Regions from separate parts of the Salipaludibacillus agaradhaerens genome, predicted to be linked through region 2. Evidence: a T-box and tRNA genes for the amino acid it is inferred to sense, from the RefSeq annotation. Region 2 holds a T-box; the other holds one or more tRNA genes.
What was found. The T-box of region 2 lies ahead of leuS (leucine--tRNA ligase). A T-box ahead of a tRNA ligase gene usually reads a tRNA of that ligase, here a tRNA-Leu.
Positions count from the first base shown of each region.

Region 1: it has a tRNA-Leu gene. The T-box ahead of leuS (leucine--tRNA ligase) is inferred to sense a tRNA for this amino acid. The anticodon was not compared.

Region 1 is NZ_KV917378.1:2,740,578-2,756,151, forward strand. It holds gene clpC (ATP-dependent protease ATP-binding subunit ClpC) at 1-1,064, opposite strand, end outside; gene BK581_RS12830 (protein arginine kinase) at 1,088-2,158, opposite strand; gene BK581_RS12835 (UvrB/UvrC motif-containing protein) at 2,161-2,700, opposite strand; gene BK581_RS12840 (CtsR family transcriptional regulator) at 2,722-3,192, opposite strand; gene BK581_RS12845 (MgtC/SapB family protein) at 3,389-4,093, opposite strand; rRNA gene rrf (5S ribosomal RNA) at 4,535-4,651, opposite strand; rRNA gene BK581_RS12855 (23S ribosomal RNA) at 4,734-7,672, opposite strand; rRNA gene BK581_RS12860 (16S ribosomal RNA) at 8,084-9,650, opposite strand; tRNA gene BK581_RS12865 (tRNA-Ala) at 9,790-9,865, opposite strand; tRNA gene BK581_RS12870 (tRNA-Pro) at 9,876-9,952, opposite strand; tRNA gene BK581_RS12875 (tRNA-Arg) at 9,967-10,043, opposite strand; tRNA gene BK581_RS12880 (tRNA-Leu) at 10,050-10,138, opposite strand; tRNA gene BK581_RS12885 (tRNA-Gly) at 10,172-10,246, opposite strand; tRNA gene BK581_RS12890 (tRNA-Leu) at 10,251-10,335, opposite strand; tRNA gene BK581_RS12895 (tRNA-Lys) at 10,345-10,420, opposite strand; tRNA gene BK581_RS12900 (tRNA-Thr) at 10,446-10,521, opposite strand; tRNA gene BK581_RS12905 (tRNA-Val) at 10,529-10,604, opposite strand; rRNA gene rrf (5S ribosomal RNA) at 10,614-10,730, opposite strand; rRNA gene BK581_RS12915 (23S ribosomal RNA) at 10,813-13,751, opposite strand; rRNA gene BK581_RS12920 (16S ribosomal RNA) at 14,163-15,574, opposite strand, start outside.
Region 2 is NZ_KV917378.1:3,907,105-3,922,678, reverse strand. It holds gene BK581_RS17985 (putative polysaccharide biosynthesis protein) at 1-1,415, opposite strand, end outside; gene BK581_RS17980 (secondary thiamine-phosphate synthase enzyme YjbQ) at 2,017-2,418, opposite strand; gene proC (pyrroline-5-carboxylate reductase) at 2,439-3,239, opposite strand; gene BK581_RS17970 (hypothetical protein) at 3,409-4,101, opposite strand; gene BK581_RS17965 (BaiN/RdsA family NAD(P)/FAD-dependent oxidoreductase) at 4,401-5,663, shown strand; gene leuS (leucine--tRNA ligase) at 5,972-8,389, opposite strand; T-box leader at 8,472-8,700, opposite strand; gene BK581_RS17955 (MDR family MFS transporter) at 8,826-10,034, opposite strand; gene ltaE (low-specificity L-threonine aldolase) at 10,346-11,365, shown strand; gene BK581_RS17945 (tRNA modification radical SAM protein MnmL/YtqA) at 11,526-12,494, shown strand; gene BK581_RS17940 (tRNA 5-(aminomethyl)-2-thiouridylate-methyltransferase MnmM) at 12,491-13,063, shown strand; gene BK581_RS17935 (tetraprenyl-beta-curcumene synthase family protein) at 13,137-14,246, opposite strand; gene BK581_RS17930 (alpha/beta hydrolase) at 14,282-15,076, opposite strand; gene BK581_RS17925 (gamma carbonic anhydrase) at 15,224-15,574, shown strand, end outside.

The sequences.
Region 1 (15,574 bases), 1.2 Mb from region 2:
ATCTGAATAGATTCATCTGTTGTCGGCTCATCTACTTGAATCGGTTGGAAGCGTCGCTCAAGGGCAGAATCCTTTTCAATGTATTTTCTGTATTCATCAAGTGTTGTGGCACCGATACACTGTAACTCTCCTCGAGCAAGAGACGGCTTTAGAATGTTAGATGCATCAATGGCGCCCTCAGCTCCACCTGCACCAATTAACGTATGAAGTTCATCAATAAAGAGAATAACATTTCCCGCTTGCCGAATCTCTTCCATCACTTTTTTCAAGCGGTCTTCAAACTCTCCCCGATATTTGGTTCCTGCTACTACGGTCCCCATATCTAGCGTCATAACTCGTTTGTTTCTAAGAGTCTCTGGTACTTCATTATTAATAATTTGTTGCGCAAGCCCTTCAGCAATAGCTGTTTTACCAACACCAGGTTCCCCTATTAATACTGGATTATTTTTAGTACGTCGGCTAAGGATTTGAATAACGCGTTCAATTTCTTTTGATCTTCCAATCACCGGATCAATTTGATCTTCTTTAGCTATTGCCGTTAAATCCCTTGCAAGACTATCAAGTGTCGGTGTGCTAGCATTTGTAGCCCCCGTTCCTCCACCTGCTTGCTGCTGACTATTAGCTGATTCACTTGAACCTAAAAGCTGTAGCACCTGCTGCCGTGCTTTATTTAAGCTAACGCCTAAATTGTTAAGAACACGTGCTGCCACACCTTCTCCCTCACGAATCAACCCTAATAAAATATGCTCAGTCCCTACATAAGAATGTCCAAGTTTTCTCGCCTCATCCATCGATAATTCTATGACCTTCTTCGCTCTTGGCGTGTAGTGAATCTGTTTAGTTGTTTCTTCTCCTTTACCGATTAAATTCTCCACTTCAACTTGGATTTTTTCTGAACCCAACCCTAAAGCTGAAAGCGCCTTAGCAGCAATCCCTTCTCCTTCACTTACTAAACCAAGCAAAATATGCTCAGTTCCTATATTGCTATGACCTAATCGGCCAGCTTCTTCTTGAGCTAATGCTAAAACCTTTTGCGCGCGTTCTGTAAATCTTCCAAACATCATATATAGACACCTCCATAAATTAATTAAATATCTCCTTCAAGTTTTAATCGTTCTCTAATAATGGCCGCTCTGCGTTCGTCACGCTGAGAGGTCCCTAACTGTTCACCTGCATATTGCTGTAGAAAACCCGGTTGGGTCAATATCATTAATTCATTTAAAATCTTGCCATTTACATCTTTTATGACTCCTATATCAATACCTAGTCTTACATCGGACAATCGTTGCATGGCTTCTTTTGATTCCATACTTCTACTATATGACAAGATACCATATGACCGATAAATTCTATCTTCAAGCTGATTTTGCGATTCTTCACTTAATAACTCTCTAGCTGCCCGTTCATGTTGTATTAATTGTTTTACAACACTTCTTAAATCCTCAACAATATCTTGTTCAGATTTTCCAAGTGTTGTCTGGTTAGAGATTTGAAACAGGTTACCCAGTGCCTCACTACCTTCCCCATAAATCCCACGTACGACAAGACCTAATTGATTAATGGCTGGTAATATTCTGTTAAGATTTTTGGTAAGGACTAGAGCTGGCAGATGCATCATGACTGAAGACCTTAAACCAGTCCCTACATTAGTAGGACAGCTTGTAAGGTACCCTCTTCTTTCATCAAATCCAAAATCAAGTTTTTCCTCCATCCAGTCGTCCATACTATTTGCAAATTTTAAAACTTCATCTAGCTGGAAACCTGATAATAAGCACTGAATTCTAAAATGATCCTCTTCATTAATCATAACGCTTAAAGACTCATCTTCACTTAGAAGGACTGCCCCTTCTTTTGCACTGTTAGCAAGATTAGGACTAATTAAATGTTTCTCCATTAAAACTCTTTTTTCATTTTCTTTCAAATCATTCATTTTTAGAAGTTCTAATTGGCCAAACTGACGATGAGAATGGTTAGCAAATTTATGGTCCACTTGATGTTGAATACCTTGCAACTGCTCTTCAGTTGCTAATATTGGAAAAGGAACGTTTTGTAAGTTTCTAGCCAATCTAACACGGCTACTTATGACAATATCTGCATCTGGTCCTTCATTTTTCATCCAAGGACTAACCGCCTGACTAATAAATGATTCTAGGGACATGGTTATTCACCCCCCTTTTTATGCAGGGTTGTTTCTAGAGAGCGTATCCGATCTCTTGTTTCCGCCGCTTCTTCAAAAGCTTCATTTTCAATCAACTCTTTTAATCGTTCTTTTAATTCTTCTAATTCGCGATGAACATGTAAGTCTTTCCCTTTTCGTTTAGGTATTTTACCTTGGTGACTAGCATTCCCTCCATGAATACGTTTAAAAACAGGGTCTAGCTTTTCATCAAAGCTTTTATAGCACTCCGCACATCCAAACCTTCCTAATTCAGCGAACTTTTGATATGTCATACCGCAATGTGTACATTTTAACTCAGGACGTGGTGTATCAAATGATTGCTTTTTTGTTGAGGAAAATGGTTGATCCGCATCCAGAAGACCTGATAACAACTGGTGAATAGAAAAACTATTAGAACCAGGGATATACTCCCCTTTGTCTTTCGCGCACGTTTCGCAAATATGAAATTCTGTCTTTTCACCATTTATAATCTTTGTGAAATGCAGGCTTGCTGGACGCTGTTGGCATTCTTGACAAAGCATGTTAATCCCTCCCCAATTAAATTAATCATGTTCTTTATACTTTAAAGTAGTGAGCATTGCTTTCAAAATAGTTGCCCGTAATTCATCCCTGAACGGGAGTTGTATATGAAGGACCTCTCTATCTAAAGCACTTTGCATAATATTCGCTTCTCTTTTAGTAATAGCCCCTTCTTCAAATAGCCTCATAACAATATTAGTAGCAGCCGTTTGAGATACACCGTGACCAATCAACTCGATTAATTGGTCAAATAGGGCAAGCTGGTTGGCTGCCTTGACTTTAATTATTCGTATGTAGCCGCCGCCTCCACGCTTACTTTCAACCATATACCCCTTTTCCACAGTGAAACGTGTTCGAATGACATAGTTAATTTGAGAAGGCACACAATCAAATTGCTCTGCTAACTCACTGCGTTTAACTTCGATAACTTCTTGCTTCGTTTTTTCAATTGTATTTTTAAGATAGTGCTCGATAATATCCGATATATTTCTCATCTGGCCCCCTCCTCCACTAAAAGCTTTGATATCAACCTAAGGTTATTCATAAATAATCTATGTAATTCCTTTATCTATTGCACCATTCTGACTTTGACTATATTTGACTTTAATTATATTATAACGTTTTTTATAAATCACGCAACTTATTTGCTCTAATCATTAGTTATAATCGTCATTATTTTACTTTTTCATTCTATTCACATTTAATTGTAATGCGATGTATAAAGTCAAACTGATGTAATTCCTCTGTCATGTTGTTTAAGCTAGCCCCCTCTTTATATTCCACTAAAAACCGATATTCAATCAACGACTTTTCATATTCGCTACTTTTTTTCTTCTCCGATATTATCCCTTTTAATTTTATTTCATGTCCTTCTATTGTTCTCACTAATTCATTTAACTTCACATATTTTCCCTCTGTTAAAATTATAAGTTGATATTTTGGATCTTGTTCTCCTCCAAACCTAAAAGGGGCCTTACCTAAAAGAAATAAACTTAATATGACAAGACACGTTGTTATAATGGCAGGCTCATACATACCAGCGCCTACAGTCAATCCAATTGCCGCCACGACCCAAATAGAAGCAGCTGTCGTTAAGCCTCTCACCGTATAGCCTTGCACTAAAATTGTTCCTGCTCCTAAAAAGCCTATTCCCGAGACCACATAAGAAGCAAGACGAGATGGATCAAATGTAACCACATTTTTATTTTCAATAATATACTCTTCAAAACCGTAAAAGGCGAGGAGCATTATTAAACAAGAACCTACACTTACTAATAAATGTGTTCGAAATCCCGCCGGATGCTGATGAAACTCCCTTTCAACTCCAATTAACCCACCTAAAATAGCGGCGGTTATTAACCTTACTATCATAATAGTTAAATCATTTTCAAACATTTGCTGGTCCCCCTTTTACAATAACGTTCATTCCTGTGAGTCATTATTATTCAACTTAAACTTCATTACCCTTTACCTTTTTAAATAAATCGGATTTAATCTTAATCATAATTTATAAGAACCATCCTCTTTTCTGTTAAGGATCGTACTTAGCGTATCAATGTTATATAAAAAAAGAACATTCTCCTAAAAGAATGTCCTTAGTCGCTCAGCAACGTCCTACTTTCACAGGGGGACGCCTCCACCTTTCTTCGGCGCTCTGCGGGATTGGCTGAACGGCGCATCTCTTCGTCACCTACATTCGTCCAGTGCTCATGCCCATAGGGCACTCCGCGCTTCCCTCTCTTGCTTCCTCGACCTGCTTGTCCTTCCAATCCCTCGTATCAGCGCATCATTCTATACATACAAAAAAGACATCCTCATAAGAGAATGTCTTTAGTCGCTCAGCGACGTCCTACTTTCACAGGGGGAGAGCCCCCAACTATCATCGGCGCTGGAGAGCTTAACTACCGTGTTCGGCATGGGAACGGGTGTGACCTCTCCGCGATTGTCACTGAACATATCAAGGTCTTATCGACCTTTCAAAACTGGATAACGGGACTGATAGGACATCATGTCTTAGAGAAAAGACGACTTGCTTTTGGTTAAGCCCTCGATCGATTAGTATCTCTCAGCTCCACATGTTGCCATGCGTCCACCCGAGACCTATCAACCTCATCTTCTCTGAGGGATCTTACTCACATAAAGTGATGGGAAATCTCATCTTGAGGGGGGCTTCATGCTTAGATGCTTTCAGCACTTATCCCTGCCACACGTAGCTACCCAGCCATGCTCCTGGCGGAACAACTGGTACACCAGCGGTGTGTCCATCCCGGTCCTCTCGTACTAAGGACAGCTCCTCTCAAATTTCCTGCGCCCGCGACGGATAGGGACCGAACTGTCTCACGACGTTCTGAACCCAGCTCGCGTGCCGCTTTAATGGGCGAACAGCCCAACCCTTGGGACCTACTTCAGCCCCAGGATGCGACGAGCCGACATCGAGGTGCCAAACCTCCCCGTCGATGTGGACTCTTGGGGGAGATTAGCCTGTTATCCCCAGGGTAGCTTTTATCCGTTGAGCGACGGCCCTTCCATACGGTGCCGCCGGATCACTAAGCCCGACTTTCGTCCCTGCTCGACTTGTAGGTCTCGCAGTCAAGCTCCCTTATGCCTTTGCACTCTACGAATGATTTCCAACCATTCTGAGGGAACCTTTGGGCGCCTCCGTTACCTTTTAGGAGGCGACCGCCCCAGTCAAACTGCCCACCTGACACTGTCCCTGAACCGGATCACGGTTCGAGGTTAGAATTCCAGTACAGCCAGGGTAGTATCCCACCAATGCCTCCACCGAAGCTGGCGCTCCGGCTTCCAAGGCTCCTACCTATCCTGTACAAGCTGTACCAAAATCCAATATCAAGCTACAGTAAAGCTCCATGGGGTCTTTCCGTCCTGTCGCGGGTAACCTGCATCTTCACAGGTAATATAATTTCACCGGGTCTCTCGTTGAGACAGTGCCCAAATCGTTGCACCTTTCGTGCGGGTCGGAACTTACCCGACAAGGAATTTCGCTACCTTAGGACCGTTATAGTTACGGCCGCCGTTTACTGGGGCTTCAATTCAGAGCTTCTCCCGTAAGGGATAACCCCTCCTCTTAACCTTCCAGCACCGGGCAGGTGTCAGCCCCTATACTTCGCCTTGCGGCTTCGCAGAGACCTGTGTTTTTGATAAACAGTCGTTTGGGCCTGTTCACTGCGGCTCTCGCAGGCTATTCACCCGCAAGAGCACTCCTTCTCCCGAAGTTACGGAGTCATTTTGCCGAGTTCCTTAACGAGAGTTCTCCCGCGCGTCTTAGAATTCTCTTCCCGCCTACCTGTGTCGGTTTGCGGTACGGGCACCAGTTTCCTCGCTAGAGGCTTTTCTTGGCAGTGTAGGATCGGGAACTTCGCTACTTTAGTTCACTCGCGGTCACAGCTCAACCTTACGACAAGCGGATTTGCCTACTTGTCAGTCTCACTGCTTCGACGCACACATCCAACGGTGCGCTTACCCTACCTTCCTGCGTCCCCCCTTCACTCAAATGGAAACGTGGTGGTACAGGAATATCAACCTGTTTGCCATCGCCTACGCCTTTCGGCCTCGGCTTAGGTCCCGACTGACCCTGAGCGGACGAGCCTTCCTCAGGAAACCTTAGGCTTTCGACGGAGGGGATTCTCACCCCTCTTTTCGCTACTCATACCGGCATTCTCACTTCCAAGCGCTCCACATGTCCTTACGATCATGCTTCTACGCCCTTGGAACGCTCCCCTACCACAGCCACCTGACGGTGGCCATCCATAGCTTCGGTGATACGTTTAGCCCCGGTACATTTTCGGCGCAGAGTCACTCGACCAGTGAGCTATTACGCACTCTTTAAATGGTGGCTGCTTCTAAGCCAACATCCTGGTTGTCTAAGCAACTCCACATCCTTTTCCACTTAACGTATACTTGGGGACCTTAGCTGATGGTCTGGGCTGTTTCCCTCTTGACTACGGATCTTAGCACTCGCAGTCTGACTCCCGAGGATAAGTGATTGGCATTCGGAGTTTGACTGAATTCGGTAATCCTGTGGGGACCCCTAGTCCAATCAGTGCTCTACCTCCAACACTCTTCCCTCGAGGCTAGCCCTAAAGCTATTTCGGGGAGAACCAGCTATTTCCGAGTTCGATTGGCATTTCACCCCTACCCACACCTCATCCCCGCACTTTTCAACGTGCGTGGGTTCGGGCCTCCATCCAGTGTTACCTGGACTTCACCCTGGACATGGGTAGATCACCCGGTTTCGGGTCTACAACCACGTACTTTGGCGCCCTATTCAGACTCGCTTTCGCTGCGGCTCCGTCTCTTCAACTTAACCTTGCACGGGATCGTAACTCGCCGGTTCATTCTACAAAAGGCACGCTGTCACCCATTAACGGGCTCCAACTACTTGTAGGCACACGGTTTCAAGATCTATTTCACTCCCCTCCCGGGGTGCTTTTCACCTTTCCCTCACGGTACTGGTTCACTATCGGTCACTAGGAAGTATTTAGCCTTGGGAGATGGTCCTCCCTGCTTCCGACGGGGTTTCACGTGTCCCGCCGTACTCAGGATACACTCCGGAGGAGTGACCGTTTCGGCTACAGGGCTTTTACCTTGTCCCGCGGACCTTTCCAGGTCGCTTCACCTACGATCACTCTTTGTAACTCCGTATGGAGTGTCCTACAACCCCAGAAGGCAAGCCTTCTGGTTTGGGCTGATTCCGTTTCGCTCGCCGCTACTCAGGAAATCGCATTTGCTTTCTCTTCCTCTGGGTACTAAGATGTTTCAGTTCCCCAGGTCTGCCTTCTCACACCCTATGGATTCAGGTGTGGATACCGCCTCATTACAGGCGGTGGGTTCCCCCATTCGGATATCTCCGGATCAACGCTTACTTACAGCTCCCCGAAGCATTTCGGTGTTCGTCCCGTCCTTCATCGGCTCCTAGTGCCAAGGCATTCACCGTGCGCCCTTTCTAGCTTAACCTCTTAAACCGCAGATCATCGACAGAGCGCGTCGTCAGCTGCGTTCGCTCACCATCCTCACGTACCTCAGTACGTTCCGGTGTTGCGCTCACTTGCTTCCTCGATCTCTTTGATGCTCTTTGTTTAAGCACACTTCTGGCTTATCACCAGGTGGCTTAAACCCTTTCCTTTATTAAAAAGGCGGTTTTAGGCGTCTTAATGGCCTTTTTCTAAGACACTCGGTTCTCTCATCGTTTGATTAAATCAAGCGATTGTGAACCGGTGATGTCATTTATCAGTCTTTCGTTATCCAGTTTTCAAAGGTCGATTCTTACCCAACGGGTAAGTTTTTCTATCTGAGAGTTTAACCTCTCAAAACTAAACAAAATAGCCAAAGCAAAGTTTTAATAAGCTGAGCTTAATAGCTCCTTAGAAAGGAGGTGATCCATCCCCACCTTCCGGTAGGGATACCTTGTTACGACTTCACCCCAATCATCTGTCCCACCTTCGGCGGCTGGCTCCAAAAGGTTACCGCACCGACTTCGGGTGTTACAAACTCTCGTGGTGTGACGGGCGGTGTGTACAAGGCCCGGGAACGTATTCACCGCGGCATGCTGATCCGCGATTACTAGCAATTCCGGCTTCATGCAGGCGAGTTGCAGCCTGCAATCCGAACTGAGAATGGCTTTATGGGATTCGCTTAACCTCGCGGTCTCGCTGCCCTTTGTACCATCCATTGTAGCACGTGTGTAGCCCAGGTCATAAGGGGCATGATGATTTGACGTCATCCCCACCTTCCTCCGGTTTATCACCGGCAGTCACCTTAGAGTGCCCAACTGAATGCTGGCAACTAAGATCAAGGGTTGCGCTCGTTGCGGGACTTAACCCAACATCTCACGACACGAGCTGACGACAACCATGCACCACCTGTCACTCTGTCCCCCGAAGGGGAACGCTCTGTCTCCAGAGGTGTCAGAGGATGTCAAGACCTGGTAAGGTTCTTCGCGTTGCTTCGAATTAAACCACATGCTCCACTGCTTGTGCGGGCCCCCGTCAATTCCTTTGAGTTTCAGCCTTGCGGCCGTACTCCCCAGGCGGAGTGCTTAATGTGTTAACTTCGGCACTAAGGGTATCGAAACCCCTAACACCTAGCACTCATCGTTTACGGCGTGGACTACCAGGGTATCTAATCCTGTTTGCTCCCCACGCTTTCGCGCCTCAGCGTCAGTTGTAGGCCAGAAAGTCGCCTTCGCCACTGGTGTTCCTCCACATATCTACGCATTTCACCGCTACACGTGGAATTCCACTTTCCTCTCCTACACTCAAGTCCCCCAGTTTCCAATGACCCTCCACGGTTGAGCCGTGGGCTTTCACATCAGACTTAAGAGACCGCCTGCGCGCGCTTTACGCCCAATAATTCCGGACAACGCTTGCCCCCTACGTATTACCGCGGCTGCTGGCACGTAGTTAGCCGGGGCTTTCTCGTGAGGTACCGTCAAGGTGCCGACCTATTCGAACGGCACTTGTTCTTCCCTCATAACAGAACTTTACGATCCGAAAACCTTCATCGTTCACGCGGCGTTGCACCGTCAGGCTTTCGCCCATTGCGGATGATTCCCTACTGCTGCCTCCCGTAGGAGTCTGGACCGTGTCTCAGTTCCAGTGTGGCCGATCACCCTCTCAGGTCGGCTACGCATCGTCGCCTTGGTAAGCCATTACCTTACCAACTAGCTAATGCGCCGCGGGCCCATCTTGCAGTGTGAGGATAAATCCCCACTTTTACATTCGGATCATGCGATCCAAATGATCATCCGGTATTAGCCCCGGTTTCCCGGAGTTATCCCAGTCTACAAGGTAGGTTGCCCACGTGTTACTCACCCGTCCGCCGCTCATTCCACCGGCTTCACCCCGAAGGGATCCGCCGGCTTCCTGCGCTCGACTTGCATGTATTAGGCACGCCGCCAGCGTTCGTCCTGAGCCAGGATCAAACTCTCCGATAGAGTTCGATGTCTCTGACATCATGTCCAAACTTTCGTCTGGCGTTGTTGAATGTTTCCACTCAACGCTTTGTTTCTTTGACGGGATATTTTCATATCCCACTTTGCTTGGCTTTTTGTTTAGTTTTCAAAGGTCAAAATATGGTGGAGCCTAGCGGGATCGAACCGCTGACCTCCTGCGTGCAAAGCAGGCGCTCTCCCAGCTGAGCTAAGGCCCCTTATAAATTCTGGTCGGGAAGACAGGATTTGAACCTGCGACCCCTTGGTCCCAAACCAAGTGCTCTGCCAAGCTGAGCTACTTCCCGATCAATTAAAATTATGGCGCGCCCGAGAGGAGTCGAACCCCTAACCTTCTGATCCGTAGTCAGACACTCTATCCAATTGAGCTACGGGCGCAAATTATGGTGCCGAGGGCCGGACTTGAACCGGCACGGTAATCACTTACCGCAGGATTTTAAGTCCTGTGTGTCTGCCAATTCCACCACCCCGGCAGGACTTCTAACTATTTCATTTTATAATATATCTGGAGCGGAAGACGAGATTCGAACTCGCGACCCCCACCTTGGCAAGGTGATGTTCTACCACTGAACTACTCCCGCAATATGGTGCGGGTGAAGGGAGTCGAACCCCCACGCCCGAAGGCACTAGATCCTAAGTCTAGCGTGTCTGCCAGTTCCACCACACCCGCAAAAAAAAATGGTGAGCCATGGAGGATTCGAACCTCCGACCCTCTGATTAAAAGTCAGATGCTCTACCAACTGAGCTAATGGCTCATATTTCAATTTAAAAAATTATAAATGGTGCTGGCCAGAGGACTTGAACCCCCAACCTACTGATTACAAGTCAGTTGCTCTACCAATTGAGCTAGGCCAGCATGAAAATGGTGGAGGATGACGGGCTCGAACCGCCGACCCTCTGCTTGTAAGGCAGATGCTCTCCCAACTGAGCTAATCCTCCAAATATAATGCTCAGCGACGTCCTACTTTCACAGGGGGAGAGCCCCCAACTATCATCGGCGCTGGAGAGCTTAACTACCGTGTTCGGCATGGGAACGGGTGTGACCTCTCCGCGATTGTCACTGAACATATCAAGGTCTTATCGACCTTTCAAAACTGGATAACGGGACTGATAGGACATCATGTCTTAGAGAAAAGACGACTTGCTTTTGGTTAAGCCCTCGATCGATTAGTATCTCTCAGCTCCACATGTTGCCATGCGTCCACCCGAGACCTATCAACCTCATCTTCTCTGAGGGATCTTACTCACATAAAGTGATGGGAAATCTCATCTTGAGGGGGGCTTCATGCTTAGATGCTTTCAGCACTTATCCCTGCCACACGTAGCTACCCAGCCATGCTCCTGGCGGAACAACTGGTACACCAGCGGTGTGTCCATCCCGGTCCTCTCGTACTAAGGACAGCTCCTCTCAAATTTCCTGCGCCCGCGACGGATAGGGACCGAACTGTCTCACGACGTTCTGAACCCAGCTCGCGTGCCGCTTTAATGGGCGAACAGCCCAACCCTTGGGACCTACTTCAGCCCCAGGATGCGACGAGCCGACATCGAGGTGCCAAACCTCCCCGTCGATGTGGACTCTTGGGGGAGATTAGCCTGTTATCCCCAGGGTAGCTTTTATCCGTTGAGCGACGGCCCTTCCATACGGTGCCGCCGGATCACTAAGCCCGACTTTCGTCCCTGCTCGACTTGTAGGTCTCGCAGTCAAGCTCCCTTATGCCTTTGCACTCTACGAATGATTTCCAACCATTCTGAGGGAACCTTTGGGCGCCTCCGTTACCTTTTAGGAGGCGACCGCCCCAGTCAAACTGCCCACCTGACACTGTCCCTGAACCGGATCACGGTTCGAGGTTAGAATTCCAGTACAGCCAGGGTAGTATCCCACCAATGCCTCCACCGAAGCTGGCGCTCCGGCTTCCAAGGCTCCTACCTATCCTGTACAAGCTGTACCAAAATCCAATATCAAGCTACAGTAAAGCTCCATGGGGTCTTTCCGTCCTGTCGCGGGTAACCTGCATCTTCACAGGTAATATAATTTCACCGGGTCTCTCGTTGAGACAGTGCCCAAATCGTTGCACCTTTCGTGCGGGTCGGAACTTACCCGACAAGGAATTTCGCTACCTTAGGACCGTTATAGTTACGGCCGCCGTTTACTGGGGCTTCAATTCAGAGCTTCTCCCGTAAGGGATAACCCCTCCTCTTAACCTTCCAGCACCGGGCAGGTGTCAGCCCCTATACTTCGCCTTGCGGCTTCGCAGAGACCTGTGTTTTTGATAAACAGTCGTTTGGGCCTGTTCACTGCGGCTCTCGCAGGCTATTCACCCGCAAGAGCACTCCTTCTCCCGAAGTTACGGAGTCATTTTGCCGAGTTCCTTAACGAGAGTTCTCCCGCGCGTCTTAGAATTCTCTTCCCGCCTACCTGTGTCGGTTTGCGGTACGGGCACCAGTTTCCTCGCTAGAGGCTTTTCTTGGCAGTGTAGGATCGGGAACTTCGCTACTTTAGTTCACTCGCGGTCACAGCTCAACCTTACGACAAGCGGATTTGCCTACTTGTCAGTCTCACTGCTTCGACGCACACATCCAACGGTGCGCTTACCCTACCTTCCTGCGTCCCCCCTTCACTCAAATGGAAACGTGGTGGTACAGGAATATCAACCTGTTTGCCATCGCCTACGCCTTTCGGCCTCGGCTTAGGTCCCGACTGACCCTGAGCGGACGAGCCTTCCTCAGGAAACCTTAGGCTTTCGACGGAGGGGATTCTCACCCCTCTTTTCGCTACTCATACCGGCATTCTCACTTCCAAGCGCTCCACATGTCCTTACGATCATGCTTCTACGCCCTTGGAACGCTCCCCTACCACAGCCACCTGACGGTGGCCATCCATAGCTTCGGTGATACGTTTAGCCCCGGTACATTTTCGGCGCAGAGTCACTCGACCAGTGAGCTATTACGCACTCTTTAAATGGTGGCTGCTTCTAAGCCAACATCCTGGTTGTCTAAGCAACTCCACATCCTTTTCCACTTAACGTATACTTGGGGACCTTAGCTGATGGTCTGGGCTGTTTCCCTCTTGACTACGGATCTTAGCACTCGCAGTCTGACTCCCGAGGATAAGTGATTGGCATTCGGAGTTTGACTGAATTCGGTAATCCTGTGGGGACCCCTAGTCCAATCAGTGCTCTACCTCCAACACTCTTCCCTCGAGGCTAGCCCTAAAGCTATTTCGGGGAGAACCAGCTATTTCCGAGTTCGATTGGCATTTCACCCCTACCCACACCTCATCCCCGCACTTTTCAACGTGCGTGGGTTCGGGCCTCCATCCAGTGTTACCTGGACTTCACCCTGGACATGGGTAGATCACCCGGTTTCGGGTCTACAACCACGTACTTTGGCGCCCTATTCAGACTCGCTTTCGCTGCGGCTCCGTCTCTTCAACTTAACCTTGCACGGGATCGTAACTCGCCGGTTCATTCTACAAAAGGCACGCTGTCACCCATTAACGGGCTCCAACTACTTGTAGGCACACGGTTTCAAGATCTATTTCACTCCCCTCCCGGGGTGCTTTTCACCTTTCCCTCACGGTACTGGTTCACTATCGGTCACTAGGAAGTATTTAGCCTTGGGAGATGGTCCTCCCTGCTTCCGACGGGGTTTCACGTGTCCCGCCGTACTCAGGATACACTCCGGAGGAGTGACCGTTTCGGCTACAGGGCTTTTACCTTGTCCCGCGGACCTTTCCAGGTCGCTTCACCTACGATCACTCTTTGTAACTCCGTATGGAGTGTCCTACAACCCCAGAAGGCAAGCCTTCTGGTTTGGGCTGATTCCGTTTCGCTCGCCGCTACTCAGGAAATCGCATTTGCTTTCTCTTCCTCTGGGTACTAAGATGTTTCAGTTCCCCAGGTCTGCCTTCTCACACCCTATGGATTCAGGTGTGGATACCGCCTCATTACAGGCGGTGGGTTCCCCCATTCGGATATCTCCGGATCAACGCTTACTTACAGCTCCCCGAAGCATTTCGGTGTTCGTCCCGTCCTTCATCGGCTCCTAGTGCCAAGGCATTCACCGTGCGCCCTTTCTAGCTTAACCTCTTAAACCGCAGATCATCGACAGAGCGCGTCGTCAGCTGCGTTCGCTCACCATCCTCACGTACCTCAGTACGTTCCGGTGTTGCGCTCACTTGCTTCCTCGATCTCTTTGATGCTCTTTGTTTAAGCACACTTCTGGCTTATCACCAGGTGGCTTAAACCCTTTCCTTTATTAAAAAGGCGGTTTTAGGCGTCTTAATGGCCTTTTTCTAAGACACTCGGTTCTCTCATCGTTTGATTAAATCAAGCGATTGTGAACCGGTGATGTCATTTATCAGTCTTTCGTTATCCAGTTTTCAAAGGTCGATTCTTACCCAACGGGTAAGTTTTTCTATCTGAGAGTTTAACCTCTCAAAACTAAACAAAATAGCCAAAGCAAAGTTTTAATAAGCTGAGCTTAATAGCTCCTTAGAAAGGAGGTGATCCATCCCCACCTTCCGGTAGGGATACCTTGTTACGACTTCACCCCAATCATCTGTCCCACCTTCGGCGGCTGGCTCCAAAAGGTTACCGCACCGACTTCGGGTGTTACAAACTCTCGTGGTGTGACGGGCGGTGTGTACAAGGCCCGGGAACGTATTCACCGCGGCATGCTGATCCGCGATTACTAGCAATTCCGGCTTCATGCAGGCGAGTTGCAGCCTGCAATCCGAACTGAGAATGGCTTTATGGGATTCGCTTAACCTCGCGGTCTCGCTGCCCTTTGTACCATCCATTGTAGCACGTGTGTAGCCCAGGTCATAAGGGGCATGATGATTTGACGTCATCCCCACCTTCCTCCGGTTTATCACCGGCAGTCACCTTAGAGTGCCCAACTGAATGCTGGCAACTAAGATCAAGGGTTGCGCTCGTTGCGGGACTTAACCCAACATCTCACGACACGAGCTGACGACAACCATGCACCACCTGTCACTCTGTCCCCCGAAGGGGAACGCTCTGTCTCCAGAGGTGTCAGAGGATGTCAAGACCTGGTAAGGTTCTTCGCGTTGCTTCGAATTAAACCACATGCTCCACTGCTTGTGCGGGCCCCCGTCAATTCCTTTGAGTTTCAGCCTTGCGGCCGTACTCCCCAGGCGGAGTGCTTAATGTGTTAACTTCGGCACTAAGGGTATCGAAACCCCTAACACCTAGCACTCATCGTTTACGGCGTGGACTACCAGGGTATCTAATCCTGTTTGCTCCCCACGCTTTCGCGCCTCAGCGTCAGTTGTAGGCCAGAAAGTCGCCTTCGCCACTGGTGTTCCTCCACATATCTACGCATTTCACCGCTACACGTGGAATTCCACTTTCCTCTCCTACACTCAAGTCCCCCAGTTTCCAATGACCCTCCACGGTTGAGCCGTGGGCTTTCACATCAGACTTAAGAGACCGCCTGCGCGCGCTTTACGCCCAATAATTCCGGACAACGCTTGCCCCCTACGTATTACCGCGGCTGCTGGCACGTAGTTAGCCGGGGCTTTCTCGTGAGGTACCGTCAAGGTGCCGACCTATTCGAACGGCACTTGTTCTTCCCTCATAACAGAACTTTACGATCCGAAAACCTTCATCGTTCACGCGGCGTTGCACCGTCAGGCTTTCGCCCATTGCGGATGATTCCCTACTGCTGCCTCCCGTAGGAGTCTGGACCGTGTCTCAGTTCCAGTGTGGCCGATCACCCTCTCAGGTCGGCTACGCATCGTCGCCTTGGTAAGCCATTACCTTACCAACTAGCTAATGCGCCGCGGGCCCATCTTGCAGTGTGAGGATAAATCCCCACTTTTACATTCGGATCATGCGATCCAAATGATCATCCGGTATTAGCCCCGGTTTCCCGGAGTTATCCCA
Region 2 (15,574 bases):
AACAAACAAACAAGTAAGAATCGTTTAAAGACAAATGTATAATCGTAATTTGCATATTTTTTTATAGCCCAAATATTTATTGCGATGGCAATTATATATCCTATTCCTGTAGCGAGGATAGCGCCATGAACCTCAAACCATGAAATAAGCAGTGTATTTGATAGTATTTTAAAGGCAAGCCCAGCTAACAATGCAATAACAGCCCATTTTTGCCTGTTAATTCCTTGAAGAATAGCTGCAGTTACAGCAAAGATGGCAAATGCCACCGCTATCCATGCATACGATCGTAACACCTCGGCCCCCTCAGCTAAATCAGCTAAACCAAATAGTGCACCATAGACAGGCTCCGCCAGCACCGTTAGACCAATTGCTGCTGGAACAGTAAGGAACAAAATGATTTGATAAGTTTGCGTGATAGTTCGTTGTAGACGATCATGCTCTTCATTTATAAATGCGTTTGTCACGGTTGGAATGATCGTTAACGACATGGCTGTTCCAAGTGCCACTGGAATTTGAATAAGCTTATGAGTGGTTTGTGAAAATGCCCCATAATAAGTTTCGACGACATTCATATCATAGCCAAGCGCTTGCATCGCTTGGTTAAACGTAACCATATCAACTAACTGATATAATGGGATCGCTAATCCCACTATCGATAACGGTATGGCATAAGTTAATAATTCTTTATACATACTGCGAAGAGGTAGCTTTTGTTCTACTGTACTCTCGTCAATTTGCCTTTTTAGACTAGGGCCTCTTTTTTTCCAATAGATTAGCAAAACAGCCAGACCGCCAAGGGCACCGACGAAAGCCCCGAATGTAGCAATACCAACAGCAGTACCTAATTCACCGTTCCATACATTCAAAATGAGAAAAGCAAATAAAAGAATAAAAACAATTCGAATGATTTGCTCAATAACTTGAGAAACAGCTGTAGGCCCCATCGACTGATGTCCTTGAAAATAACCTCTTATAATCGCCATAACTGGGACAATTAATAATGCCACACTGACCATCCTGACAGCGAAGATGACATCTTCATAGGAATTCCCCTTTAAGTCAGTAGGATCAACGACTTGTTTTGCAATGGGCTCCGCTAAGGAAAACAAAGCTAAAAAGGCAATGATACCTGTTATAAGCATCACAACAATGCCCGATTTTAATAACCTTTGTCCCGTTCTGTAATCGCCTAGAGCGTTGTATTTAGACACAAATTTCGACACGGCAAGGGGAACTCCGAGCGTAGATAAACTTAACATAATTGTATAGGGCAAATAGCCATATGTATAAAGTGCCATTCCTTTTGTTCCCACAATTGCTGTAAATGGGAACACGTAAATTAACCCGAGAATCTTAGAGATAAAGACACTCGCCGTTAGAATAACCGTACCTCTAATTAATTGCTGCTCTGACATGTCTCTTGCTCCTCACCTTAGTTTCACATAACACTGATAGCATTTTATCATACTTTTTATTAAAAAGTAGGGAATTATGTTGCAATTAATCCAGTCATTTATTCTATTCGTGCTATCCCCTTCTAAAGGACTATAAAACGAACCTTCAATCAGTGGGAGTTTTCGTTCTTCTCCCACTGATTGTTAGTTGAGTTAATCAGGACATTAGCGTCCGTTATCTCCTGCCTAAATAGAGATAGCTCTACTCTCTATTTTGAAGCCGGAGTTTTACGGACGTTTATCTGTGATAAACTCGCACTTTATTACCACACTTTAAAACTAGCAAAATGACACAGTCATTTGTATTATGGTGAATAGGGGAAAGCTGACTTTGGGTATGGAGAGGAGAGTTAACCATGCTTTATCTCTAATTAATATGAATGCCTCACATACAATAATCGCTTTCGAAGATGTATATGATTTATTTGAACTTACACCTTCTTCTCGCTCTTCATTAAGGCTTGTACAGAACAAAAGCAGAACATGAAAAAAGCTAGGAAATAGGCTCTTTCCTAGCTTAATAACGTTGTAATAAGAGACTTCATTGCGCTCTTTTAATTAATTAGCCTTCGATAACTTTTACATAGGCGTGTCGCTGTCGGGGGCCATCAAATTCGCAAAAATAAATACCTTGCCACGTGCCTAAAATGAGTTTGCTATTTTCAATGATGACCATTTGCGAAGCCCCTGTCGTACTTGCTTTTAAATGAGCCGCAGTATTCCCTTCTACGTGCCGATACTTATCATGATGCCATGGATAAACCTCATCCCAGCGCATGAGCATATCATGTTTCACATCTGGGTCTGCATTCTCATTAATTGTAATTCCTGCTGTTGTATGAGCACAGTAAATGTATACAACCCCGGATTGGACACCACTCTCATTAACGACTTGCTGCACCTCTTCCGTCATATCCTTCATCTCATCTCGTGAGCCTGTGGTGATCGCTAATTTCTTGAGCATCTCTCTCTTCACCTACTTTCTTATTGGTTATGAGTACGTGCATGATTGTTAGTCGCCTTCACCGCATCTTTTAGCATGCTCATAAAACCTTGTTCATTAAGAACCTCTAGCCCTTTAGCCGTAGAGCCTCCGGGAGATGCCACTTGATCCATTAATTGTTGTGGTTCCCCATTATGTTCTAGCATAGATACTGATCCTTTTAACATATGGGTCACGAGCTTCCTCGCCTGTTTACGACTAACCCCATAGTTCACAGCCGCTTCCTCTAACCCCAACGCAAAAGCGTACAAAAAAGCTGGCGCACTTCCGGTAACCGCAGTTAAATCATGAACTTTTTCAGCTGATAGTTCTTCCGATTCTCCAATGGATGACAAAATATAGTTAATGATCGTTCTATGATGATTTTCCACATATTCCCCACACGTAAACGTGGACATTGATTCTCCGATACTTGCCGCGGTGTTTGGCATAATCCAAGCAACTGGTGTCCGCGTATTAAGGCGGGCCTCTATATAAGCTGGATCAATTCCTGCTGCTACTGTTAAAATAAGCTGATGATCTATCACTTCTTTCAACTGTTCCAGCAAGTAATTATGCGCATCGGGGGGTGCAGCCAATAAAATCACATCGTGAGAAGCTACTTCACTTATAGCATCTTGCGTCACGTGAACACCATATGTACGCTTTAACCTGCTAAGCCTATCTTTGTTTGAAACATTTGAAACGGTTATAGATGAGAAAATATTTTTTTCCTCTGCCACTAAGCCTGAAATAATAGCCTCTGCCATTCTCCCTGCTCCAATAACTAATAATGATGTCATACCTCATTCATCTCCTTCACTACGTCTTCTAACATACCACGAACGAACTATCATGTAAAAATGACATACGGTATCGACTAAAATGGTTAGCCATATTCAAGATCATCTTTAAAGCCGCATTTCACCAAAAAAAGATCTGACGATGTCAGATCTCCAGCTCTCCATATATTTAGCTAATATTCTGTAGCTTCCGTTCTAATTTCTTTAACTTAAATTCATGTTTATTTGCTTTTTCATATTGCTTTAATTTACGTTTTAACCGGCTTTTAGTTAAATTGCCATCGACTATCCCTTTTTGATTTAAGTAAGCTGCGAAAAAGTCCACATTTCCGCTTTCATATTTAAATTTATCTTCAACGGTCTCAAAATACCGATCAAAAGCCTCTAATAACGACGCATCATCTGGAACAAAATCACCGTAAACATCTATGCATAAACGATAGTTGTACTCCCTTAAGGTCGTTAAAAAAGAGGTTAAGAATAAGTCTTCGTTCCCTTCAAGCACAAAGCCTTTTCGCTCAAGTAAGGTGATAAATACGTCTAATTCATTGTGATAAAACAGGTGTGTTTGCCGCATTTCTTTTGTCATATTGAGATTTATGCTTACCGTGCCTTCAGAGCGAGCATGCAACATGTTTAAAAGCGCTCGGCTCGCTTCTGGTTTCAATAAAAAAGTTGGTAAAACTGTTTTAAGGTACTTAGAGACCTCCGAATTTAATAGAGATTGTAACGTCTCTTTTCTTTTCATCTCTGCTAGCATTTTTCGTCTTTCCAAAATAGCATAGTTATTAATACGAGCCTGTGTCTCCTCAGCCCAAACCGCACGTTTTGCTTCAAACTTTTCCTTCAAGTTTTGAAACATGTGCCTCTCCTCCTTTCACGAGTTCACTCATAAACAATGGTAGAATATTTCCCACCTGAAGTTTACCACATTCAAATGAGAAATAAAACAGCGTTTTTCAAAAAAAATTCAACTATTTGATATGTATTTCACCCTCACCGTCTCTCAGGTAGATAAATAACTAATAATCGCTTAATTTGGCGTTATTTTTCTGAAAAATAAATATGGTACCTGTTTTTTTCACTAAAGCTTGCTTCCTTCTTTCAAGCACAGTAAAATCGGATAGATGAATTGAATCTGACAAGAAAGAAGGCGTTAAGATGACTGATGTCATAATCATCGGTGGTGGGCCAGCTGGATTAATGGCAGCCGTGGCAGCAGCTGAGCACGGTGCAACAGTCTTACTGCTCGATAAAGGGAAAAAACTAGGACGCAAACTTGCCATTTCCGGTGGAGGGCGCTGTAACGTAACTAATCGTGCGGATATCGAGGATATCATTACGCATATCCCGGGTAATGGGCGCTTCATGCATAGCCCCTTCTCTATATTTAATAATGAAGACATTATTGCCTTTTTTGAAAGTCTAGGAATAAAATTAAAAGAAGAGGATCGAGGCAGAATGTTCCCCGTAAATGATAAAGCGGTGGATGTGGTCCGAGCTTTATTAAATAAAATCCGTTCATTAAATGTCTCTATTCGTACGAATACAGAAGTATGTGACATCCTTTATGATCCGTCGATCACTAGCGTTACAGGGGTTTTATTAAAAAATGGTGAAAAACTTGAAACGAACCGAGTTATTATCGCGGTAGGTGGAAAATCGGTTCCCCACACTGGCTCCACCGGTGATGGCTATCCGTGGGCTGTGAAAGCAGGGCATACGGTAACAGATTTATATCCTACTGAAGTTCCAATTACATGTCATGACGCGTTTATAAAAGCGAAAACATTACAAGGTCTTTCATTAAGAGATGTTCAATTATCTGTACTGGATCCGAAAAAAAGAAAAGTCATTAAAGCTCATGAAGGAGATATGATCTTTACTCATTTTGGGGTTTCCGGTCCAATTAGTTTGCGTTGTAGCCAATATGTTGTTAAAGCACGAAAAAAACATCCGGATACAGCGATTCCCTTACAGGTGGACTTGTTTCCTAAGGAAACCACCGAAGACGTGTTACAGCAACTCGTCCAGTTACTTAAAGAACAATCTAAAAAAGCGATTAAAAACGCCCTTCAAGGCTTTTTGCCTGAGCGCCTTATCCCAATTTTATTAGAGATGGCCCATATTGATCCTTTAGCCATTTATCCAGAGCTTGCTCACGCCAAGCTTAGGGAGCTGGCTCAGCTTATTAAAGGCTTCCCACTGACAGCCACAGGGACTCTTTCTATCGAAAAAGCGTTTGTCACCGGAGGCGGTGTTAGTGTGAAAGAAATTCAACCGAAACGAATGGAATCAAAGCTAGTCAAAGGGCTCTTTTTCTGCGGTGAAGTCCTTGATTTACATGGTTATACCGGTGGTTATAATATAACCGTTGCTTTTTCGACTGGTTATACAGCAGGAAAAGCAGCTGCGGGTCAGTAGTAAAGTTTTTTTATCATTTCGCCTCTCTTCGTTAATCTGAAGAAGGGCGTTTTGTTTTATCTAACCATCCATAAAACGCTCACGTCAAAAATAGATAGGAAAGATAAATCTATTTAGGGGGGAACGGACGCTAATGTCCTCATTAACACAACTATCAATCATTGGGACCATTAATTAAAGATTCATTTTATGTTTTGAAAAGACACATCCTGACGCTAAGCAGTTGTTTTTATTTTGCCCATACAAAAAAGCCCGACAGAATAATAACACAGCTCATCGTGTCTTATTCTGTCGGACGCCCATTAGTGTTAGTTAGCAACAATGTTCACTAATTTTCCTGGGACAGCAATTACTTTTCGAATGGTTTTGCCGTCTATTTCTTCTTTTATCTTCTCTAATGTAAGTGCTTGTTCTTCTAATTCTTCTTTGGTAGCTTCCTTAGCTACCATCAGTTTTGTGCGAACTTTTCCGTTTACTTGTACCACGATTTCTACTTCATTCTCGACGAGCCATGTTTCATCATAAACTGGCCACAAGCTGTATGCCAACGTCTCTTCATGTCCTAGGTGGCTCCATAGTTCTTCACTTAAATGAGGAGCCACTGGCGACAATAATTTAAGGAAGCCTTCCAGGTGACTTCTTGATAGCATTTCCTGTTTATAAGCTTCATTTACAAACACCATTAATTGTGAAATACCCGTATTAAACCTTAATCCCTCAAAATCATCCGTCACTTTTTTCACGGTTTGATGATAGACGCGGGTCATCTCGTCACTGCCATGAGCATCAGCGATAATAGGGTTTAGCTTTCCTTCATCGGTAATGATTAACCGCCATACACGGTCGAGAAAACGCCGCGCACCATCTAATCCATTCTCACTCCATGCGATGGAAGCATCCAATGGGCCCATGAACATTTCATAAAGTCTAAGTGTATCCGCACCGTGAGACTCAATAATATCGTCTGGGTTGACGACATTTCCTTTTGACTTACTCATTTTTTCGTTATTCTCTCCAAGAATCATCCCTTGGTTATAAAGCTTTTGGAACGGCTCTTTTGTTGGTACGATGCCGATATCATACAACACTTTATGCCAAAATCGCGCATACAGGAGATGAAGAACTGCATGTTCCGCACCACCAATATAAATATCTACTGGTAACCATTGTTGTAACTTCTTTGGATCAGCAAGCTGTTCATCATTATGCGGATCAATATAACGCAAGTAATACCAGCAGCTCCCTGCCCATTGTGGCATCGTATTCGTTTCACGTCGTCCTTTTTTACCTGATTTAGGATCTGTGACATATAACCACTCAGTATTGTTAGCCAGCGGTGACTCTCCTGTGCCCGATGGCTTGAATTCCTCCATTTCAGGAAGTGTGAGTGGTAACTCGTGTTCAGGAATGGGTTCCATTGTTCCGTCTTCCCAATGGATCATCGGAATTGGTTCTCCCCAATAACGTTGACGGCTAAATAACCAATCACGTAATCGGTAAGTGATTTGTCGTTCCCCTTTTTTATTTTCTTCTAGCCAGTCACACATTGCTGAAATCGCCTCTTCATTATGAAGGCCATCCAAGAAGTCAGAATTAACGTGTGGCCCGTCACCAGCGTATGCTTCTGTTGCAATATCACCACCTGATACCACTTCTTTAATCGGCAAATTAAATGTTTTGGCGAATTCATAATCTCGTTCATCATGTCCAGGAACCGCCATTACCGCTCCTGTTCCATAATTAACGAGAACATAGTCGGCGATCCAAATAGGGAGTTTTTCCCCTGTTACAGGATGAGTCGCATACCCACCTGTAAACACACCCGTTTTTTCTTTTGCTAGTTCTGTGCGTTCTAAGTCACTTTTTGTCGCTACTTGGTGCTGATAAGCAGTGACCGCTTCTTTTTGCTCTGCCGTCGTTAAGTCATTAATAAGAGAATGCTCCGGCGCTAGTACGAGATACGTGGCTCCGTATAAAGTATCTGGGCGTGTTGTAAAAACGGTCACCTCTTTTCCAAGCTCATCAAGCTTAAAATGAACGTCCGCACCTTCTGACCTGCCAATCCAATTACGCTGCATATCTTTAATACTTTCAGGCCAATCTAACTCTTCCAAATCTTCAAGAAGTCGATCTGCATAAGCGGTTATCTTAAGCATCCATTGCTTCATCGGACGGCGTTCAACCGGATGACCGCCCCGTTCACTTTTTCCATCGATAACCTCTTCATTGGCTAGGACAGTGCCTAATGCAGGACACCAATTAACCGCTACTTCATCCACATACGCTAACCCTTTTTTATATAGTTGAAGGAAAATCCACTGCGTCCATTTATAATATTTCTCATCGGTTGTATTCACTTCTCTATCCCAATCGTAAGAAAACCCGAGTGCTTTGATTTGTCTGCGGAAATTATTGATATTTTGTTCTGTGAATTCACGCGGGTGCTTACCGGTATCAAGCGCATATTGTTCTGCCGGTAAACCAAAAGCATCCCATCCCATTGGATGAAGGACGTTATACCCTTGCATACGCTTCATCCGTGACAAAATATCAGTGGCTGTATAGCCTTCTGGATGTCCTACATGTAACCCTGCTCCTGATGGATATGGGAACATATCCAATGCATAAAACTTTTTCTTAGCTGGGTCCTCTGTTGTCGCGAATACTTTGTTTTCTTCCCAAATGTGCTGCCATTTTTTTTCGATTTGCTGATGTTCAAATGCCAACTTTGTTACCTCCTTAAAACTCTCTCTATAGTTAGTGTTACTTAAACGCTTAAAAGCAAAAAGCCTCCCGTCACTAGTTATGACTAGGGACGAGAGGCTGATAATCATCCTTCCCGCGGTACCACCCACGTTTAGCGCTAATTTCATAAGCACTCACTCTATACCGTTAACGCCAGTCACACGACAAAGGGTAAATGATTTCCCCTTTGCAACTCCAAGGTGAGTTCATGAACAACCATGGTTAACTTTCACCGACCGTTAACTCTCTGTATCAAGGTTACTTCATTACTAATCCTTTTCTACATTTTTTTCACATTCATTTATCGTCATTATACGTTATTTTATGAGGTGACACAATCACTGTCAAGTCTTGCTCATACACCTTACAAAAAATGTATTTTTAGACTCTAGTGAACGACCATTTTATAGCACTCCTCTAAGAAGCTGAACGTTCTTGTCGTTTTTTCGTAAAATCCAGGTGTGGAACGCCTTTATCGAAAATTCGGGTCATGATAAAGGCAATCGAAAACATAGCGACAAGCACATAAAATAAGACCGCCATTCCAAATAAGTCAGCCATGAGTCCACCGAAAAGCGGTCCAATCATCCTACCTCCAGTTCCGACACTATTGACAATTCCTTGATAAAAGCCAGCCTTTCCTTTTGGAGCTAATGTGTGCGCAATTGTCGGTATAGCTGGCCAAACAAACATTTCTCCCAATGTTAGAATAATCATCGCTACCACAAATGCTGTCAACACTTCAGCACTAGCTAAAATTAAATACGAAACCATGAAAATACTAAGCCCCACATAAATTTGTGCTTTTAAAGAATGAACCCATCTTCTTATAAAAAATTTAATAAGAGGCTGACAAAAAATAATCATTCCCCCATTAATCGTCCACAATAGACTGTACGCACTTAAAGGTATTCCTAAGTTTTGCGTATGAACGGAAATAGTCGATGCCCACTGAGTATAAGCAATCCAACACACTAAGAAGCCAGCGCATAGCAAAAGAAGTGCTTGGAATCGCTTACTACTTTCCACTCGCTCTGTCTGTTGAAACGTAGAGGAAGCTGATACTTTCCTTCCTTCCTCTTCAAGATGTTTAAAAAAAGTGAGTGCCAATAAGAAAAAACTAAAATACATCACACCGTTCCCAAAGAAGACAAAATCGAATCTCAAGCTGGCAAGCAACCCGCCAATGGCTGCCCCTGCGGCAACACCCACATTTTGTGCCACGTACATGGCATTAAACGGCTTGCGTCCACCTTCAGGCCAAATCGCTCCGGCTAATGCATACATACAAGGCACCATCATACCTCCACCAAATCCAATCGTGGTGAGCATGAGTACATAGGCTATAAATGACTGATGGAAAACAGCTAGCGTAAAGGCGCTCACTGTTGTAATCGTAACGCCGGCCATAATCGTTTTATAGCCACCAATTTTATCAAACAACCTACCACCTAATAGATTCCCTGCAACCCCTGCAGCTGCGTTTATCATAATAATACTGCCAGCCACTGTTAAAGAACGCCCTAGTTCTTGACTCATATATATGGTATTCAGCGGCCATAAAAATGACGCACCTGTCACATTAATTGTCATCCCAATGACTAAAATCCAAATTGCTTTTGGCACGTATTTCCCCTCCATTATTTCGATACACTAACTAATAGATTAGATGATTATGATTTAATTAGCAACAAAATGAACCTTCAATGAGTGGAAGTTTCCGTTCCTCTCCACTGATTGGTAGTGGCGTGAATCAGGACATTAGCGGCCGTTAGCTCCCGCCTAAATAGAGTTAGCTCTCCTTTCTATTTTGACCTAGGACGTTTACGAACGGTTATCTGTGATCAAATCACACCTTTGTAATGATTAGTATTATTTTCACGCTGTGCAAGTGTGATAGGATAGAAGAAACAGACCCATAGAGGAGGACGAGCTTCATGATTGATTTACGAAGTGATACAGTTACCAAACCGAGCCAGTTAATGCGGGATGTGATGGCAAAAGCTGATGTGGGTGATGATGTATATGGAGAAGACCCTACAGTCAATGAATTAGAAGCATACGCAGCTAAGCTTGTGGGAAAAGAAGCGGCCCTCTTCGTCACAAGCGGTACACAAGGTAATCAAATAGCCGTTTTGTCTCATACTCATTTAGGGCAAGAAGTGATTATGGACGAAGACGCGCACGTATTTATTTATGAAGGTGGCGCTATTTCTGCTTTTGCTAGTGTTCAATCACGTACACTTCCCCACATAAACGGAGAAATACCATTGAAAACACTGGAGGAAGCCATACGACCAGATGATGTGCATTTCCCTGAAACAGGCCTAATCTGGCTTGAAAACACGCATAACCGTAGCGGTGGAACTGTGTTAACGATTGATTACTTAAAACATGTAGCGGAAATAGCCACTCACCATAACGTGCCAGTACATATGGATGGCGCTCGTCTCTTTAACGCTGCAGTTGCCATCAAAGAAGACGTGACAACGATTACGCAACATGTGGATACCGTACAATTTTGCCTCTCAAAAGGGCTCGGTGCCCCTGTAGGATCCATTCTAGCTGGTAGTAAACAATTTATCGCTAACGCCAGAAAAAAACGAAAAATGCTCGGAGGTGGCCTTCGCCAAGCAGGTGTACTTGCAGCTCCAGGCCTGCTAGCGTTAAAATCAAATATAAAACGTTTGGAAGACGATCACGAACATGCTCGAATGTTAGCAGCTGCAATAAATAGATATACTGATATGGTAGTCACTCACGACATTCATACCAACATCATTATTGCCGACACAGCCCACTCTGCTAAGACAGCTAAAGAATGGGTATCCCTGCTAGCTGAAAAAGGCATTTCCGTAATCCAATATAAACCTGAAGCATTACGTTTCACAACACATTTAAATATATCTACAAAAAATATTAACGACGTCATTAACTTATTAAAAACATGTTCATAAAACGAATCTTCAATCAGTGATCCCACTAATTGAAGATTAAGTTAATCAGGACCTTAGCGTCCGGTAGCCCCGGCAAAATAAGGATACCTCTCCTCTCTATTTTGACGCCGACGCTTTATGGACAGTTACCTGTGATAAATGAAAGGCAGTTGACAATGCGATGACTAACGAACAAGCGCATCTTTTCGGAGATAAGCGCTATCTCACATGGAATTATCATTTGAAACAGCAATTTGGTGAAAAAATATTTAAAGTCCCTTTAGACGGGGGATTTGACTGTCCTAATCGGGATGGAAATGTTGCTTACGGTGGCTGTACATTTTGTAGTGAGCGAGGCTCTGGCGACTTTGCCGGCGACAGACGTGATGATTTAGTCACACAGTTTCATACGATTAAAGACAAACTTCATAAAAAATGGCGCTCGGGAAAATATATCGGTTATTTTCAAGCCTATACAAATACGTATGCCCCCGTAGAGGAGCTTCGTGACATGTATGAGGTCATTTTAAAGCAGGAAGATGTGATCGGTCTCTCCATCGCCACACGTCCTGACTGTTTACCAGATGATGTAGTTGCGTACTTGGCAGAACTGAATAAGCGCACTTATTTATGGGTGGAGTTAGGTTTGCAAACGGCCCATGATCAAACAGGAGAACTTATTAACCGCGCTCATGATTTTCAATGTTATGTTGAAGGTGTAAAAAAGCTTCGCAAGCATGGTATTCGCGTATGCTCTCATATAATTAACGGCTTGCCATTGGAGACGAATGCCATGATGCTTCAAACGGCTAAAGAAGTGGCTAAACTAGATGTCCAAGGGATTAAAATACATTTACTCCACTTATTAAAAAGGACGCCAATGGTTAAACAATATGAAAAAGGGATGCTGGACTTAATGGATAAAGAGACTTATATTAAGCTCGTCTGTGATCAGTTAGAAGTCCTTCCTCCTTCAATGATTGTTCACCGCTTAACAGGAGATGGTCCTGCAGATTTAATGATCGGACCGATGTGGAGTTTAAATAAGTGGGAAGTGCTAAATGGGATCGATAAAGAAATGAAAGAACGTAACAGTTGGCAAGGAAAATACTTCTCTACTGACGGTAGTCAAAAGGGGATTGCGTTATGAAATTAACACGTATTCTCCCCTTCGCAAGGGAATTATTAGCGAAAGCCGTTCCTAAGAGTGGGATAGCGATTGATGCCACAGCTGGTAATGGGCATGATACACTCTTTTTAGCGAAATGCGTTGGCGAACACGGCTTTGTATATAGCTTCGATATCCAAAAGCAGGCGATTGAGACAACTAAGAGCCGGCTTATGTCAGAAAGTGCGTTAACCCCTGTCAATCTCATTCATGATGGACACGAAAACTTACTCACATATCTAAAAACTGAGCATAACGGACAAGTTGATGGCGCAATTTTCAATTTAGGCTATTTGCCTGGGAGTGATAAATCGATCGTAACCATAGCTGAGACAACGATCACAGCGATACGTCATATTTTAACTCATTTAAAATCTGAGGGCCTTCTCATACTAGTCATTTATAGTGGCCATATGGAAGGGAAAAAAGAGCGAGAGGTGGTCATACCTTTTGTACGTCAATTGCCTCAAGACATGTACCATGTGCTAGAATATCGATTCACGAATCAGCGAAATAACCCGCCGTTTATTATTGCTATCGAAAAGCGCTAAGAATAAAATGCTCTTTATACTATTCCAACATAAGAAGATGCGATTATCATAAATGATAATCGCATCTTCTACTTCAATAAAAACTGTTTTGTCCTAGCCTCACTACCCCTGTCGCTTTTTCTCTTCGGGCGGTTTTTAGGTTAAACTTTATAAATGAATAAAAGAGTAACGTTGTCATTCCACCATGACGCATTAAGCGACGTTTATTTCTTTTTAAATTAGCATCTTTTTTGACTTTTTCATCCGCAAGATAAATAGCGAGTAACCCATTATTAATGAGCCGATGAAATTTGTTATCTCTCAGAGTTTTTAGCGAATCATCAGCTTTCATAAAGAACTGTTCCATTCTACTAAGTAGTGTTTCGTCACTCTCATAGTAAAAACAAAAATTTAAATCCCCTTCTATACGATCTTCCTCTTGATCAATGAAATAATCCATCATAATATGTAGCCCTTGAACCCAAGGGAAATACCCATCTTTAACAAGCTCTGCCTCTTTTTTTGAAAAGGAAGCGTCACCTGCTGCATATGAACTTAAACAAAATATTCCGAGAGTTGATCCTGTACAAGCCGAAAATTCATACCATGTCATGGGCGCCACCTGTGCTTTATGCTGTTCAAACCAATCAATCAGCCGTGTTTCTCTGTTCTCGTGATGGACATGCTTATTCACTTGTAAGTCACTATATAAAGAAGCTAACTGAAGGTTTTGAGCTTCAACCTCCTTGTAAGCAGGAAATGATAAGATACACGTCTGGCAGGTTTTTACGAGCTCAGATAAATATCCCCCGTCATCCTTTTCACTTCGATAGTGGTAATAATCATGCAATGGTGCGTTTACTGTAAGAGCATCTGACATCGCCATGTGAAGCGCACTAAAATCCTTTGGGTCTAACGAAGTGCTTCTATCACACAAATTATCTAAATAATCACTGATCGTTTGATAAGCCACAATAAACTTAACTGCTTCCTTTAGATGATCACCTGCCAATAGCGCATAGACAGCACCACCTTCACAGTGAAACGCTTTGTTAGCAATACTTGCTAACGCTTGTTCCCGAAGCTCTGGATCTGGAATCTCTTTAGCTCGCTTCCGCCACTCATCTAAGCATGTATAGACCTCCGGAATAACCTTTTTATATATTTGAATCATAAGAGACCAAGATGTCGTAGGGATCGTCACTTCACATTCCTCCATCACACGGTGAACAGAACCACTTAATTATGAAGATTCATCGTAACGAAACCGAGCATATGAGCCAGCACGTGATTTTTTTCCGGTTCGTTTAACACTTCATGGTACAGTCCTTCCCATTCTTTATAATATTTATCCTTTAAATCCACTTGATTAAACCATTCTTTCACTTTAAATTTATCAACAATTCGGTCATCGCCACCTTGCATCACAAGTAGCGGTAGTTCTGGAAAGCGTTCTGTATTGTCATGAGCTATTTTCATCGCTTTATCTAATTCTCTATACCATCTGACACTAACTTTTTTGATTAACAAATGATCGGTGGCATCTCGTTCCCGCATTAACGGGTCGCGCGTACCTGATCCTGTTTCAAGACCTGACGGAAACCTCAAACCAGGTGTCACTCTATTCAATGCCAATGAAAGTATCTTTTTGTTTATCGGCGTTTTATTAAATAATCCAAAGCAAGGTGATGACAAAATCACCATTTGAGGGAGCTTTTCTTCTCGCATCTCCATTAGCGTGCGAGTTGATATAAGGCCTCCCATACTATGGCCTAATAAAATCACAGGTAAACCATACTTTTTAGCTTCATTAAGCCAGCCTGATACAGCTTTTATGTAGTCATTGAAGCTTTTTACGTGACCTTTTCTCCCTTCCGTTGTCCCTTGGCCAGGTAAGTCCCCGAGTATAACATGAAACCCAAATTCATTTAACCGCTCAGTAATCCACTTGTAACGCACATGATATTCTCCAGCTCCGTGAACAACAACAAATACCCCTTTAGCCTCTTTTGACTTTGCTTCCCATCTCCACATATTTATCACCTTCGATTCAGTCTGTTTTCTTACTATCTTCCCTTTCCATAACACTTTCGTCAAGTCATAGAAATTGAGATTTCGTTCCCAAAAGAAAATTTGCTAAACTATTGGTGAAAGTATAAGTATTTTTAAGGAGGCGAGTTGATGACTATTTACCCATATAACGGAAAAACCCCTCTTATCAGTGAAGAAGCTTTTATTGCAACAGGGGTTATTATTACTGGCGATGTCACTATTCATGAAAATACAAGCATATGGTTTAATACAGTCATACGTGGAGATGTAGCCCCAACAATCATTGAAAAGAACGTTAATGTCCAGGATAATAGTACTCTTCATCAAAGTCCTAACATCCCATTGCATTTGAAAGAAGGGGTTACAGTTGGCCATCAATGTACGTTACATAGTTGCCTCATTCATAGACACGCTTTGATAGGAATGGGGTCACTTATTCTTGATGGCGCAGAAATCGGTGAAGAAGCCTTTATTGGTGCA